DNA from 3 places in the Arthrobacter sp. A5 genome. Region 3 is predicted to be linked to each of the others. Evidence: predicted binding sites of a transcription regulator. Region 3 holds the regulator's gene; each other region holds the start of a gene.
The links. The regulator LexA, encoded in region 3, represses DNA repair genes until DNA is damaged. The targets are predictions, from matches to a motif close to TCGAACANNTGTTCGA.
Positions count from the first base shown of each region.

Region 1 (3,968 bases), 240 kb from region 3:
AGGTCTGCCGGTGGTAGGGGATGGTGTGGTCGATGTCGCAGAGTCTTGCGGGTTTGTCGCAGCCGATGCCGCGGCAGGTTTTGTCCCGGTTGATGATCCAGCGGCGCAGGTCTGCCGCGGGTTCGTAGGCTGTCCGGCCGATGGAGAGGATGGTGCCGTTTTCGGGGTGGGTGAGGATCCTGAGCCAGGAGGTTGCCTGGCCGGCGAGTTCGCGGGCCTGGTCGGCGGGGATGGGGCCGTAGCCGTTGAGGTTGCCGGGGCGTTCGTCCAGTCCCATCAGGGTCAGGACGGGGACGGTGACGGCGATCTGGGCGGGTGCGTAGCGGGGGGCCTTCCGGCCCCGGCGGCCACGGGCGGTCTTCCCGGCGTTCCCGGTGTTGGTGCCGGTCTTCCCGGCGTTCCCGGTGCCGGTCTTCCCGGCGTTCCCGGTGTCGGTATCGTCGGTGCAGTCGCTGGTGTCGGTGTCGTCGCTGGTGTCGGTGTCGTCGCTGGTGTCGGTGTCGGTGTCGTCGGGGTCCAGGGCGTTGTTGAAGAGGTCGACCATGACGTCGGCGCGGTATTCGTTGATCGCGCGGGAGGGTTTCCCGCCGGGGGTGGTGCCGGTGGAGGGTTCGCCTTCGTGTTGGGCGTGGTGGGCCCAGGCGTCGATGGTTTCGTAGAAGCGCCGGGCGTCCACGGCGGGGAGGAGTGCACCGATTTCGGCCATTCCGTCGGGTTGGGCGAAGAACCAGACGTCGCGGTGGGTGCGGGCGCGTTCGTGCCGGGCGGCGAGGGGTTCGGGGTCGAGTTTCTCCGCCGTTTCGCGGGCATGCCGTTCCAGGGCTTTGGGTGTCAGGGAGGGTGCGAGGGCGGTGATCGCGTCTTCGACCGGGCCCCAGAGTTCGGCCGGGGTGGTGCCGAGTCCGGAGAGGACGGCGTGGACGCGGGCCCGGTCCAGGAGGCCCTGCTCGTGCTGGGCGAGGGTGGCAGGGAGCATGCTGGTGAGGTAGTCGCTGTTGTCCAGGAGGCGCTGGGCGCTGTAGCGGCCGATGTGCAGGGCGGCACCGATTTCCGCTGCCGCGTACCGGGAGCGTTCGCTGATCCATTCGGACCGGGCCGGCACGGTGAAGCGCCGTGGTGTTTCGGCCGGCAGCGGGGGCCGTTCTGCGGCGAACGCGGCGACGGCCCGGGTCTGGATGGCCTGGGCCCAGGACACCATTTTCCCGGCTGCGGCGGCGTAGTCGAGCTTCTGGTCGGCATCACCGCCGGCGGGGTCGGTGAGCAGCAGGGCCTCGGCGGTCCGCAGCGGGTCCAGCCTGTCGGGGTCCTCTTCGCGGACCAGGCCCGCCAACAGGGCCCGGCAGACGGACTCGACCTGCAGGTCAGCGGGGCGCACATCCGGGGACGCCAGATCACTCTCTGGCAGCACCGGTGGCTGTACATCCGCCGGTTCCACGTCCGCCGGCTGCAGGCCCGGGTCCGGCAGGCCGGGGTCCGGCAGGCCGGGGTCCGGCAGGCCACTGTCCGCCGTGGGCTGCAGGTCCGTGGGCTGCACGTCGGGGTCCGGCACGTCGGGGTCCGGCACGTCGGCGGCCGGGTCGACGATCGCACCGTCATTGACAACTCGGTTATCCGCCGCGGGGTTATCCGCGGCGGGGATGTTCACCAGGGAGTGCCGGAGGTCCTCGTCGGTGACCGGACGGCTCGGGCCCCAGATCAGTTCCGGGAGAAAAGGGACCGCGGACCCCGCAGTCAGAGTGCCTTGGACGAGGCCGCGGCGGGCGTGTTCGGGCCTCCCGAGGTATTCCTCGAGGAGCGATTCGAAACTCTGTTCGCCAGCCATACTACCAGTATATTCCTAATCATGACAAATCGGTAGTCTTTTATCGAATATAGTTTCGATAAAGTGTTTAGAATATTTCGGCTGCGACCGGGCGTCACCACTGCCGCAACGTGGCCTGCTGGGAGCATCGCGCCGGTGGTGCTACGGTCTCGAGACATGCAAATCTGTAAGGGCGCCCTTCCCCTTGGGATGGACGCCCTTACGGTACAGCAAACTATTAGTTTAGAGTCCCAGATCAGCCTCGAAGCTGCCCTCTTCCAGTCGCGCCCGCAGGGTCTGCAGGAAGCGGCCCGCGTCGGCGCCGTCCACCAGGCGGTGGTCGTATGTCAAGGACAGGTACATCATTGAGCGGATGGCGATGGTGTCATCGCCATCCACGCCGGTGATGACGACGGGACGTTTGACAATGGCGCCGGTGCCCAGGATGCCGACCTGCGGCTGATTGATGATCGGCGTATCGAACAGCGCGCCAACGGAACCGATGTTGGTGATGCTGAAGGTTCCGCCCGAGAGCTCATCCGGGCCGATCTTGTTATTGCGTGTACGCGAGGCGACGTCGGCAATCTTGGCAGCGAGGCCGGCAAGATTGAGGTTGCCGGCATCGGCGATGACGGGGACCAGGAGGCCTTTGTCCGTATCCACAGCGATCGCCAGATGCTCGGCGTTGTGGTACGTGATTTCCTGCTTGTCCTCGTCATATGCGGCGTTCAGCTTCGGGTGCTGTTTTAGCGCTTCGGCGACAGCCTTGGCAATGAACGGCAGGAACGTGAGCTTGACGTCGTTCTGAGCCTGGAACGTGCCCTTTGCGGCGGTGCGCAGTTTGGCGATCTTGGTCATATCGACCTCATGCACCTGCGTCAGCTGGGTGGAAACATCCAGGGATTCGCGCATGCGCCGGGCGATGACCTGACGGATCCGTGGAGCCTTCTGGACCGTGCCGCGCAGTGATGAAACAGGCGCTCCGGACGCGCCCGCAGCAGCAGCCGGAGCGGACGGCGCCGAGGCAGCAGCAGGAGCCAGGCTGGGTGCGGGCGCGGCCTTTGCCTCGGCGGCGGCGGCGACGTCCTGCTTGCGGATGCGTCCCCCGACGCCGGTGCCGGTGACGGACGCCAAGTCGACGCCGTGCTGATTGGCCAGTTTGCGGACCAACGGGGTGACATAACCGGCTTCGCCGCCGTCGGCCGGTGCCTGTGCGGCCGCATTCTTCGGCGCGGAATCCTTCGGGGTGAAAACCGTCGGCGCCGAGGCCGGAGGTGCCGACGGTGCGGCAGAGGGAGCCTCGGCCTCCGGGGCGGGAGCCTCGTTACCGGCGCCCGTCTCGGGGCTGGAGGTATCGACAGGCTCGGACTGCTCTTTGGCCTCGGCAGGCTTGGCCTCGGCAGCCGGCTGGGCCTCCGGTGCGGGTTCGGCCGCAGGTGCGGCGGCGCCGGATCCGATGACGGCGAGCACGGAGCCGACTTCAGCGGTCTCATCCTCGTTGACGCGGATTTCCTGCAGCGTTCCTGCGACGGGGGAGGGAATTTCCGTGTCCACCTTGTCCGTGGAGACCTCGAGGAGGGGTTCATCCACCTCAACGGAGTCGCCGACGGCCTTGAGCCAGCGGGTCACGGTTCCCTCGGTCACGCTCTCACCCAAAGCGGGGAGAGTGACGTCGTGCGTCTCGCCGTCGTTGGAGGAGTCCGCACCCTTGGAAGGAGCCGGGCCGCCGGCAGGAGCCGCCTGAGCCGCGGAGGAGTCGGAACCGATGGGGGCATCTGTGGAGGGCACTGCTGCCTCGGCCTGTGAAACTTGCGCTTCCGGTGCTGCGGCTTTGGCCGCCTCGGGAGCCTCTTCGGTCGCAGCAGCGGAGTCGCCGCTGCCGATGCGTACCAGCGGGGCGCCCACCTCAGCCGTCTCGTCTTCGGCGACGAGGATCTCCTCGATCACACCGGCGATCGGAGAAGGGATCTCGGTGTCGACCTTGTCGGTGGAGACTTCGAGCAGGGGCTCGTCCACCTCTACCCGGTCACCAACCTGCTTGAGCCAGCGAGTGACGGTACCTTCGGTGACGCTTTCACCAAGGGCGGGTAAGTTCACGGATTCAGACATTTCGTCCCCGTTCTCCTTATTATCTGCAATGCGAATTGATATCGGTATTTCTACGCCT
Region 1 is NZ_CP180316.1:1,433,783-1,437,750, forward strand. It holds gene ACLLJI_RS06500 (DUF222 domain-containing protein) at 1-1,822, opposite strand, end outside; gene sucB (2-oxoglutarate dehydrogenase, E2 component, dihydrolipoamide succinyltransferase) at 2,045-3,910, opposite strand.
Region 1: ACLLJI_RS06500 (DUF222 domain-containing protein) is a predicted target of LexA. The motif match lies at 1,866-1,881, and genes of this name have one in related genera.

Region 2 (3,968 bases), 120 kb from region 3:
GACGATTTCGCGCTACGGTAAACCTTTGTTATTCTTGAACCTGCTTCATTCCCCTGTAGCTCAATTGGCAGAGCATTCGACTGTTAATCGAAGGGTTGCTGGTTCAAGTCCAGCCGGGGGAGCGGCACGAAGAGGCCCTGATCAGCGGAAACGCCTGTCGGGGCTTCTTTTCTTTTGTCGCGATTTGTCGCCCCGGCGGGGCCTGCCGAAGGTGGAGCCCGGCTGGCCACTCTGCCCTCGTCCCGGCCAGCCTGGTTCACTGAGGGCGTAGCTTTTGCCGGATTAGCACGGCGCTAAGTGCGGTTGTCTATAGGTAACCAGCATCCCCAGGAGGTGCACCGTGAACACGACTCCCAATACCCATACAGCTCGTTCCCCCGATGATGAGGACCCGCTCGACAGCTATTCGCGGACCGTCATCCAGGTCGCGGGAATTGTGACCGGGCAGGTGGCGGCCATTGAGGTGACGGGCGGCGGGCGCGGTGGGCAGGTCCGGATCGGCGCCGGCTCGGCTGTTGTGTTCACCGCGGACGGCTACATGCTGACGAACGCGCATGTCGTCGCCGGGGCCCGTGCCGGGCAGGCTGTGTTTGCCGACGGCACCGCCACCGAGGTCGACATTGTGGGATCGGACGCGTTGTCCGATCTGGCCGTCATCCGCGGTTGGACGGCGACGCCGGCGCCCGCCACGCTCGGCGATGCCGAAACACTTCGCGTCGGCCAGCTGGTCATTGCCGTCGGCAACCCGCTGGGCCTGGCGGGCTCCGTTTCGGCCGGCGTCGTCAGCGGTCTGGGGCGTTCAATCCCCACCTGGGCCGGGCCGAACCGACGGGTGATCGAGGACGTCATTCAAACGGACGCTGCCCTCAACCCGGGCAGTTCCGGCGGCGCACTGGCAGATACCCGCGGCCGCATCGTCGGGATCAACACGGCGGTGGCTGGGGCCGGCCTTGGGCTGGCTGTGCCCATAAACGCCACCACCCGCCGGATTATTTCCGCGCTGCTGACCGACGGACGGGTCCGACGTGCCTACCTCGGCCTGGTCAGCACGCCGGTTTCGTTGAACGCGGGCCTGGTCTTGCGAACCGGGCAGCGGCAGGGGCTGCGCGTCGTCGAGGTCATTCCCGGGTCCCCTGCCGACCAGGCCGGACTCAAGGGCGGCGATCTGGTGCTGAGCGCCGGCCGGCGCCCTGTCGCCAGCGCTGAGAGCCTGCAGAAACTGCTCTTCTCCGACGCCATCGGCGTCCCGCTGCCCATTACCGTGCTGCGCTCCGGTGCAGCGGTCGACGTCTTCGCCGTTCCGCGCGAAATGGTGGACACCCACTGAATGCCGATATCACGCCAGGTTTGTGGGAGCAGAAGATTACGACGACGGCGACCGCAGGCTGGTTGCCGGCCCCTTCCGCCGCCGACGGAAGGGACCGGCGCTCATCGCCGCAGCGGCCGGGGCGAAGCGGATCACCGCTTTGGGGAAGAGGACGCTGCGGCTGCGCACGCGGAAAATGAACCCGGCAGAGAAAGGGCGTTCACTGGGCCGGAGAACGGAGGCTGCAGAATGAAATCAGACGAAGCTCATCTCCGCCTGCAAAAAGCGCTCCGCCTCGGCCACTGCGGCCAGAAACGCCTCCTGCTCGGTGGGGGACTGTCGAGGCTCCCGCGGATGCCATTCATGGGGCGATGAATGCACGCGCTCGAATCCGGTCTCAGGCGGGGCATAGAAAATCCCAAAGCGCTGCACCGGCCACTCCGGGGAAGTCTCCGGAGCCACGAGCATGGCGGCACCGAGCGCGGGGTTAAACCACTGTGCAATCGGCCGCCGCCGGTCTTCAACAAATAGTCCGCCTGCATACAAGGCCGCTGATTCCTGACCGGAGTGTGCGCACAAGCGATCCCACCACATGGTCAACAATCCGTTATCACACCGCTGCCACGTGGCTGGAAGGGGTTCGGGATCCTGCCTCTTAGGCATGTAAAGATTTTATCCCGGCGCGGCTGCTTAGAACAGGGGACCGCCCTATTTGCGCCCGGGATTGATCCGGTACATTGCCGCGCCCAGAACTACGGCACCGATCAGCGCGGGAATCAGCCTATTTCCGAAATAGCCGCCCAAAATGAGGCCTAGCACGGCGCCAAGCAGGATGCCGACGAACAGGCCGCGGCCGTTTCGGGACGGAGCCGAATTGGTCATGACGACAGCTTACCAATCAAGGACGACGGCGATGCTGCCGCGGCTGGCGGAGCGATCAGCTGTGGCAGAGGCCCCCATGAAACCCCCAGACGCCACCACTTCCCTGCTAGCACGTACCCTGCCGACACAGTCGATAGGGGGACCACCAAGCCAGAGGCCCTTTGAGGGCCGAGAGAGGGTCGGGGCAACGCTGGCAGCCGGGATAACCGACGGGCATCCCTGAAAGATGAAGCATCTGCAGGAGGGAAATTTAGAATATATCTTCGATCTAACTATGGTAATCTTTTGCTGTTGCGAATATACTAGTAGTATGGCCGGCGGACAGAGTTTCGAATCGCTCCTCGAGGAATACCTCGGGAGGCCCGAACACGCCCGCCGCGGCCTCGTCCAAGGCACTCTGACTGCGGGGTCCGCGGTCCCTTTTCTCCCGGAACTGATCTGGGGCCCGAGCCGTCCGGTCACCGACGAGGACCTCCGGCACTCCCTGGTGAACAGCGCCGCCCTGAACATCCCCGCCGCGGATAACCCCGCGGCGGATAACCCCGCGGCGGATAACCCCGCGGCGGATAACCCCGCGGCGGATAACCGAGTTGTCAATGACGGTGCGATCGACGACCCGGCCGCCGACGTGCCGGACCCCGACGTGCAGCCCACGGACCTGCAACCACTTACGGACACTGACCTGCCGGCCGCCGGCCTGCCGGACCCCGACGTGCAGCCCACGGACCTGCAACCACTTACCGACACTGACCTGCCGGCCGCTGGCCTGCGGGACACCGACGTGCCGGACCCGGGCCTGCAACCCGCGGACCTGCAGCCACCGGCGGACAGTGGCCTGCCGGACCCCGGCCTGCCGGACCCGGGCCTGCAGCCGGCGGACGTGGAACCGGCGGATGTACAGCCACCGGTGCTGCCAGAGAGTGATCTGGCGTCCCCGGATGTGCGCCCCGCTGACCTGCAGGTTGAGTCCGTCTGCCGGGCCCTGTTGGCGGGCCTGGTCCGCGAAGAGGACCCCGACAGGCTGGACCCGCTGCGGACCGCCGAGGCTCTGCTGCTCACCGACCCCGCCGGCGGTGATGCCGACCAGAAGCTCGACTACGCCGCCGCAGCCGGGAAAATGGTGTCCTGGGCCCAGGCCATCCAGACCCGGGCCGTCGCCGCGTTCGCCGCAGAACGGCCCCCGCTGCCGGCCGAAACACCACGGCGCTTCACCGTGCCGGCCCGGTCCGAATGGATCAGCGAACGCTCCCGGTACGCGGCAGCGGAAATCGGTGCCGCCCTGCACATCGGCCGCTACAGCGCCCAGCGCCTCCTGGACAACAGCGACTACCTCACCAGCATGCTCCCTGCCACCCTCGCCCAGCACGAGCAGGGCCTCCTGGACCGGGCCCGCGTCCACGCCGTCCTCTCCGGACTCGGCACCACCCCGGCCGAACTCTGGGGCCCGGTCGAAGACGCGATCACCGCCCTCGCACCCTCCCTGACACCCAAAGCCCTGGAACGGCATGCCCGCGAAACGGCGGAGAAACTCGACCCCGAACCCCTCGCCGCCCGGCACGAACGCGCCCGCACCCACCGCGACGTCTGGTTCTTCGCCCAACCCGACGGAATGGCCGAAATCGGTGCACTCCTCCCCGCCGTGGACGCCCGGCGCTTCTACGAAACCATCGACGCCTGGGCCCACCACGCCCAACACGAAGGCGAACCCTCCACCGGCACCACCCCCGGCGGGAAACCCTCCCGCGCGATCAACGAATACCGCGCCGACGTCATGGTCGAC
Region 2 is NZ_CP180316.1:1,070,788-1,074,755, forward strand. It holds tRNA gene ACLLJI_RS04835 (tRNA-Asn) at 50-122, shown strand; gene ACLLJI_RS04840 (S1C family serine protease) at 341-1,327, shown strand; gene ACLLJI_RS04845 (hypothetical protein) at 1,562-1,969, opposite strand; gene ACLLJI_RS04850 (hypothetical protein) at 2,015-2,188, opposite strand; gene ACLLJI_RS04855 (DUF222 domain-containing protein) at 2,499-3,968, shown strand, end outside.
Region 2: ACLLJI_RS04855 (DUF222 domain-containing protein) is a predicted target of LexA. The motif match lies at 2,440-2,455, and genes of this name have one in related genera.

Region 3 (3,968 bases):
GCCGGGGGTCAGCGATCGGGCCTGGCGCCAGGTTTCGGTGACGTCGATGGAGTGTCTTGGGGCGCAGAAGTGCCCACTGGCGCTCGAATGCTTCAGCGAACTGGCGAAGGTACGTGGCGCGGAGGCGGACCTCGTCGTGACGAATCATGCGATGCTGGCGATCAGCGCGTTTGAGGGCCTCGCGGTCCTGCCCGAGTATGACGTCGTCGTGGTGGATGAGGCGCATGAACTTCAGGACCGGGTTACCGGTGCTGTCAGCGGTCAGCTCTCTGTGCAGATGATTCACGTTGCCGCCTCCAGCGCGCGGAAGAATACGGGCATCTCGATGGAGACACTCAATTCCGCGGCCGGGTATCTGGAGGCGGCCCTTGGCGGACTCCCGTCCGGGCTGCTGCCCTCGGGCCTGAACGAGCAGCAGCTCACCGCCATTGATCAGGTGCGCGATGCCTGCCGGACGGCGTTGTCGGATTCCAAGGGGGACGCCGGCAATGCCGACGGCGGACGCCAGATGGCGCGCTCACGCCTGACGTTGATTCTGGAACTGGCCGAGAGGCTGCTGGTGGCGCGCGAGGCCGGCGAGGTGGTCTGGTTGTCCCGACCGGGCGGATTCACCCCGCAGCAAGGCTACTCCGTGCCGGATGAGTCGGCTCCGGCTCTGATCAACATCGCACCGCTGAGCGTGGCCGGCCGGCTCCGGGAGGGGCTCTTCGCGGATCATACGGTTGTGCTGACCTCGGCTACCCTCGCGGTCGGCGCGGCATTTGAACCGGCGGCCGGCGGGTTGGGACTGCTGGGTCCCGGGGCGCCCAGCTGGACCGGGGCGGACGTAGGCTCGCCGTTCGACTACGCCAAGCAGGGGATGCTGTATGTGGCCGCCCATTTGGCGAAGCCGGAGCGCGGCACCTCGGCGGAGCAGCTTGATGAACTCGAAGCACTGATCCGGGCTTCGGGCGGCGGGGCGCTGTGCCTCTTTTCCTCCCGCCGGGCCGCAGAGGACGCCGCGGAAGCGCTCCGGTCCCGGCTGGAGGTGGTTGTGCTCTGTCAGGGGGAGTCATCGATGGCCGCCCTTGTCAAGCAGTTCGAGGCTGAACCGGACACCTGTTTGTTCGGCACCATGTCCCTGTGGCAGGGCGTTGATGTGCAGGGTGCGTCCTGCCGGCTCGTGGTGATAGACCGGATCCCCTTTCCGCGCCCGGATGACCCGCTGATGACCGCACGCTCGCGCGCCGTTGCCAAGGCCGGCGGGAACGGTTTCATGTCGATATCGGCGACTCACGCGGCGGTCCGGCTTGCGCAGGGCGCGGGCCGGCTGATCCGCTCGTCCTCGGACAAGGGCGTGGTGGCAGTACTGGACTCACGGCTGGCCACGGCCCGTTACGGTGGCTTTCTGCGTGCGGCCCTCCCACCATTCTGGCCCACGACGGACCGTGCGCTGGTGATGAGCGCCCTGCAGCGGCTGGCCGAAGCAGGCAAACCCGAGGCCTGACCGGCGGCAGACCGCCCGCCTAGATGGCGCGCAGCACCGAAACAATTTTGCCCATGATGGTGGCATTGTCGCCCACTATCGGTTCATAACGGGTGTTCTGCGGCAGCAACCAGGTGTGCCCATCCCGCTGACGGAACGTCTTGACGGTTGCTTCGTCATCGAGGAGGGCCGCCACGATGTCGCCGTTGATGGCGTCCTGCTGCCGGCGCACTACGACCCAGTCGCCGTCACAGATCGCGGCGTCGATCATGGAGTCGCCGGTCACCTTGAGCATAAAGAGCTCTCCATGACCTACGAGCTGGCGTGGGAGTGGCATGACGTCCTCGACTACCTGATCAGCCAGGATGGGTCCGCCGGCGGCGATCCGTCCGACTAGAGGCACCATGGCGGTGTCTGAGGCGCTGCTCAGCTCTGCCATGTTCAGACCACTGGCGCTGCGCAGCTTTGCCGGGGATGGCACGCCCTCGATTTCCACGACCCCGTCGTCCAGGGTGAGCGGGATGAGCACTTCCATGGCGCGGGGGCGCTTCGCGTCCCGACGCAGATAGCCCAGTTTTTCCAACTGGGAGAGCTGATGAGTGACGCTGGACAGGCTTGCGAGCCCGACGACGTCGCCGATCTCACGCATGGACGGCGGGTAGCCCTTGTCACTGATGGAGCGCTGGATACACTCAAGGATCTTTTTTTGCCGCACCGTCAGGCCCTTAAAGCCGGCCCGGCTGGCACGGTTCCCGCTATGGAGGATGAATTCCGGACCTGCCATGACGTGCCGTCCCTTCTTGAAACTGCAACCGGCCCGGCGCCGACAAGCGCCCGGCGGATCCGCTCCGCCCGTCATCCGTATGCTACGGCTTGGTCGGAGCTGACCACCCCCCAACGCCCCCAGCCAAAATGTCGGTGGGTTCTGGTGGACTCGTCGTGTGGCCGGATCCTGCTTCTAATCTAGGGCAGTTTCCGGTTGATTTCAAACATATGTTCTACCGGGTCTTGGCATGCATCGTTAGTGAGTGCTACAACTGGAGAACACAGTTTCGAATACATGTTCTAGCTGGACCAGTGGTAGTTGAACCCTGCGCCGCCTACAGGCGCTACAAGTGCACTGCCGGGTCAGGACAACTGGACCTCGTAGCGTGAAAGGTGAAGAAAATGAACGCCACATCGACCTTTAATCTCGAAGCCCGGCCCGCCTCCGTGAGCCGGCGGCCGGCTTCCAAGGGCTGGCAGCCCGCATCCAAGATCCAGCTCCGACTGACTCGCCGCGGGCGTCTGGTCCTGATGGGTATTCCACTGATGCTGTCCGCTATCGCTGTGCTGTTGCTGGCCGGGTTCATTACGTCGCCGGCCCAAGCCTCCACCGGTGCAAATTCGCCGGGGGTCCACGCTTCCAAGGTCACCGTCATGGCGGGCCAGACTCTTTGGAGCATCGCCTCGGCAAGCGATCCGTCACGGGATCCGCGGGACGTTGTGGCGGACATCCTGGAGCTGAACAGTCTCACCACTTCAGTCGTCCAGCCGGGGCAGCAGGTCTACGTTCCGCTGCTGAACTGATGGCGAAGGCTGCCTTGAAGCACAGCAGTGAGGCCCACCAGCGTCGCCAACCATTGGGGCCGGTGAGCCTCTAAGAGCTGACTGATGAGGTGGTTATGTCAGCTTTAATTCCCGGCCCGGTTCGACCGTGGCGGCCGGGGAGCTTAAACTGGAACCGTGAATCAGACTGAGCGTCTCGACCGGCTGCCCCTGCGGAACGATCTGCGCGGGCTGCACCCGTATGGTGCACCTCAGCTGGACGTCCCCATCCTGCTCAACGTCAATGAAAATACCCACGGCGTCCCCGATGATGCGCGCGAGGCCATCCTCAAGGCGGTCGACAACGTGCTGGTCGGCCTCAACCGCTACCCGGACCGGGAATTCACCGAACTGCGACGGGCTTTGGCTGCATATTTGGGGCACGGCCTAGCGGCTGAGAACGTCTGGGCAGCCAACGGGTCCAACGAGGTGCTGCAACAGATCCTGCAGGCGTTCGGCGGACCGGGACGCAGAGCCCTGGGCTTCCCTCCCACCTACTCAATGTATCCGTTGCTCGCCAACGGCACCGGAACTGAGTACGTCACCGGGCGCCGCACGGAGGATTTCGGCCTGAGCGCCGCGTCAGCCGCCGAACAGGTACGCGAACTGGCACCCAACATTGTCTTCCTCTGTTCACCAAATAATCCGACTGGCACGGCGCTCAAGGCCGAAGTTGTTGAAGAGGTCTACGAGGCGGGCAAGGCATCGCAAGCCATTATCATCGTCGATGAGGCATACGCGGAATTCGCCCATGACGGAACACCCAGCGCCATGGCTTTACTGCCGGGGCGTGAGCGCCTCGTGGTCTCCCGCACCATGAGTAAGGCCTTCGCCCTGGCCGGCGCCCGGTTGGGCTATCTCGCCGCCGCCCCTGAGATCGCCGACGCATTGCGGCTGGTCCGGCTGCCTTACCACC
Region 3 is NZ_CP180316.1:1,189,949-1,193,916, forward strand. It holds gene ACLLJI_RS05425 (ATP-dependent DNA helicase) at 1-1,486, shown strand, start outside; gene lexA (transcriptional repressor LexA) at 1,506-2,249, opposite strand; gene ACLLJI_RS05435 (LysM peptidoglycan-binding domain-containing protein) at 2,633-3,034, shown strand; gene ACLLJI_RS05440 (histidinol-phosphate transaminase) at 3,191-3,968, shown strand, end outside.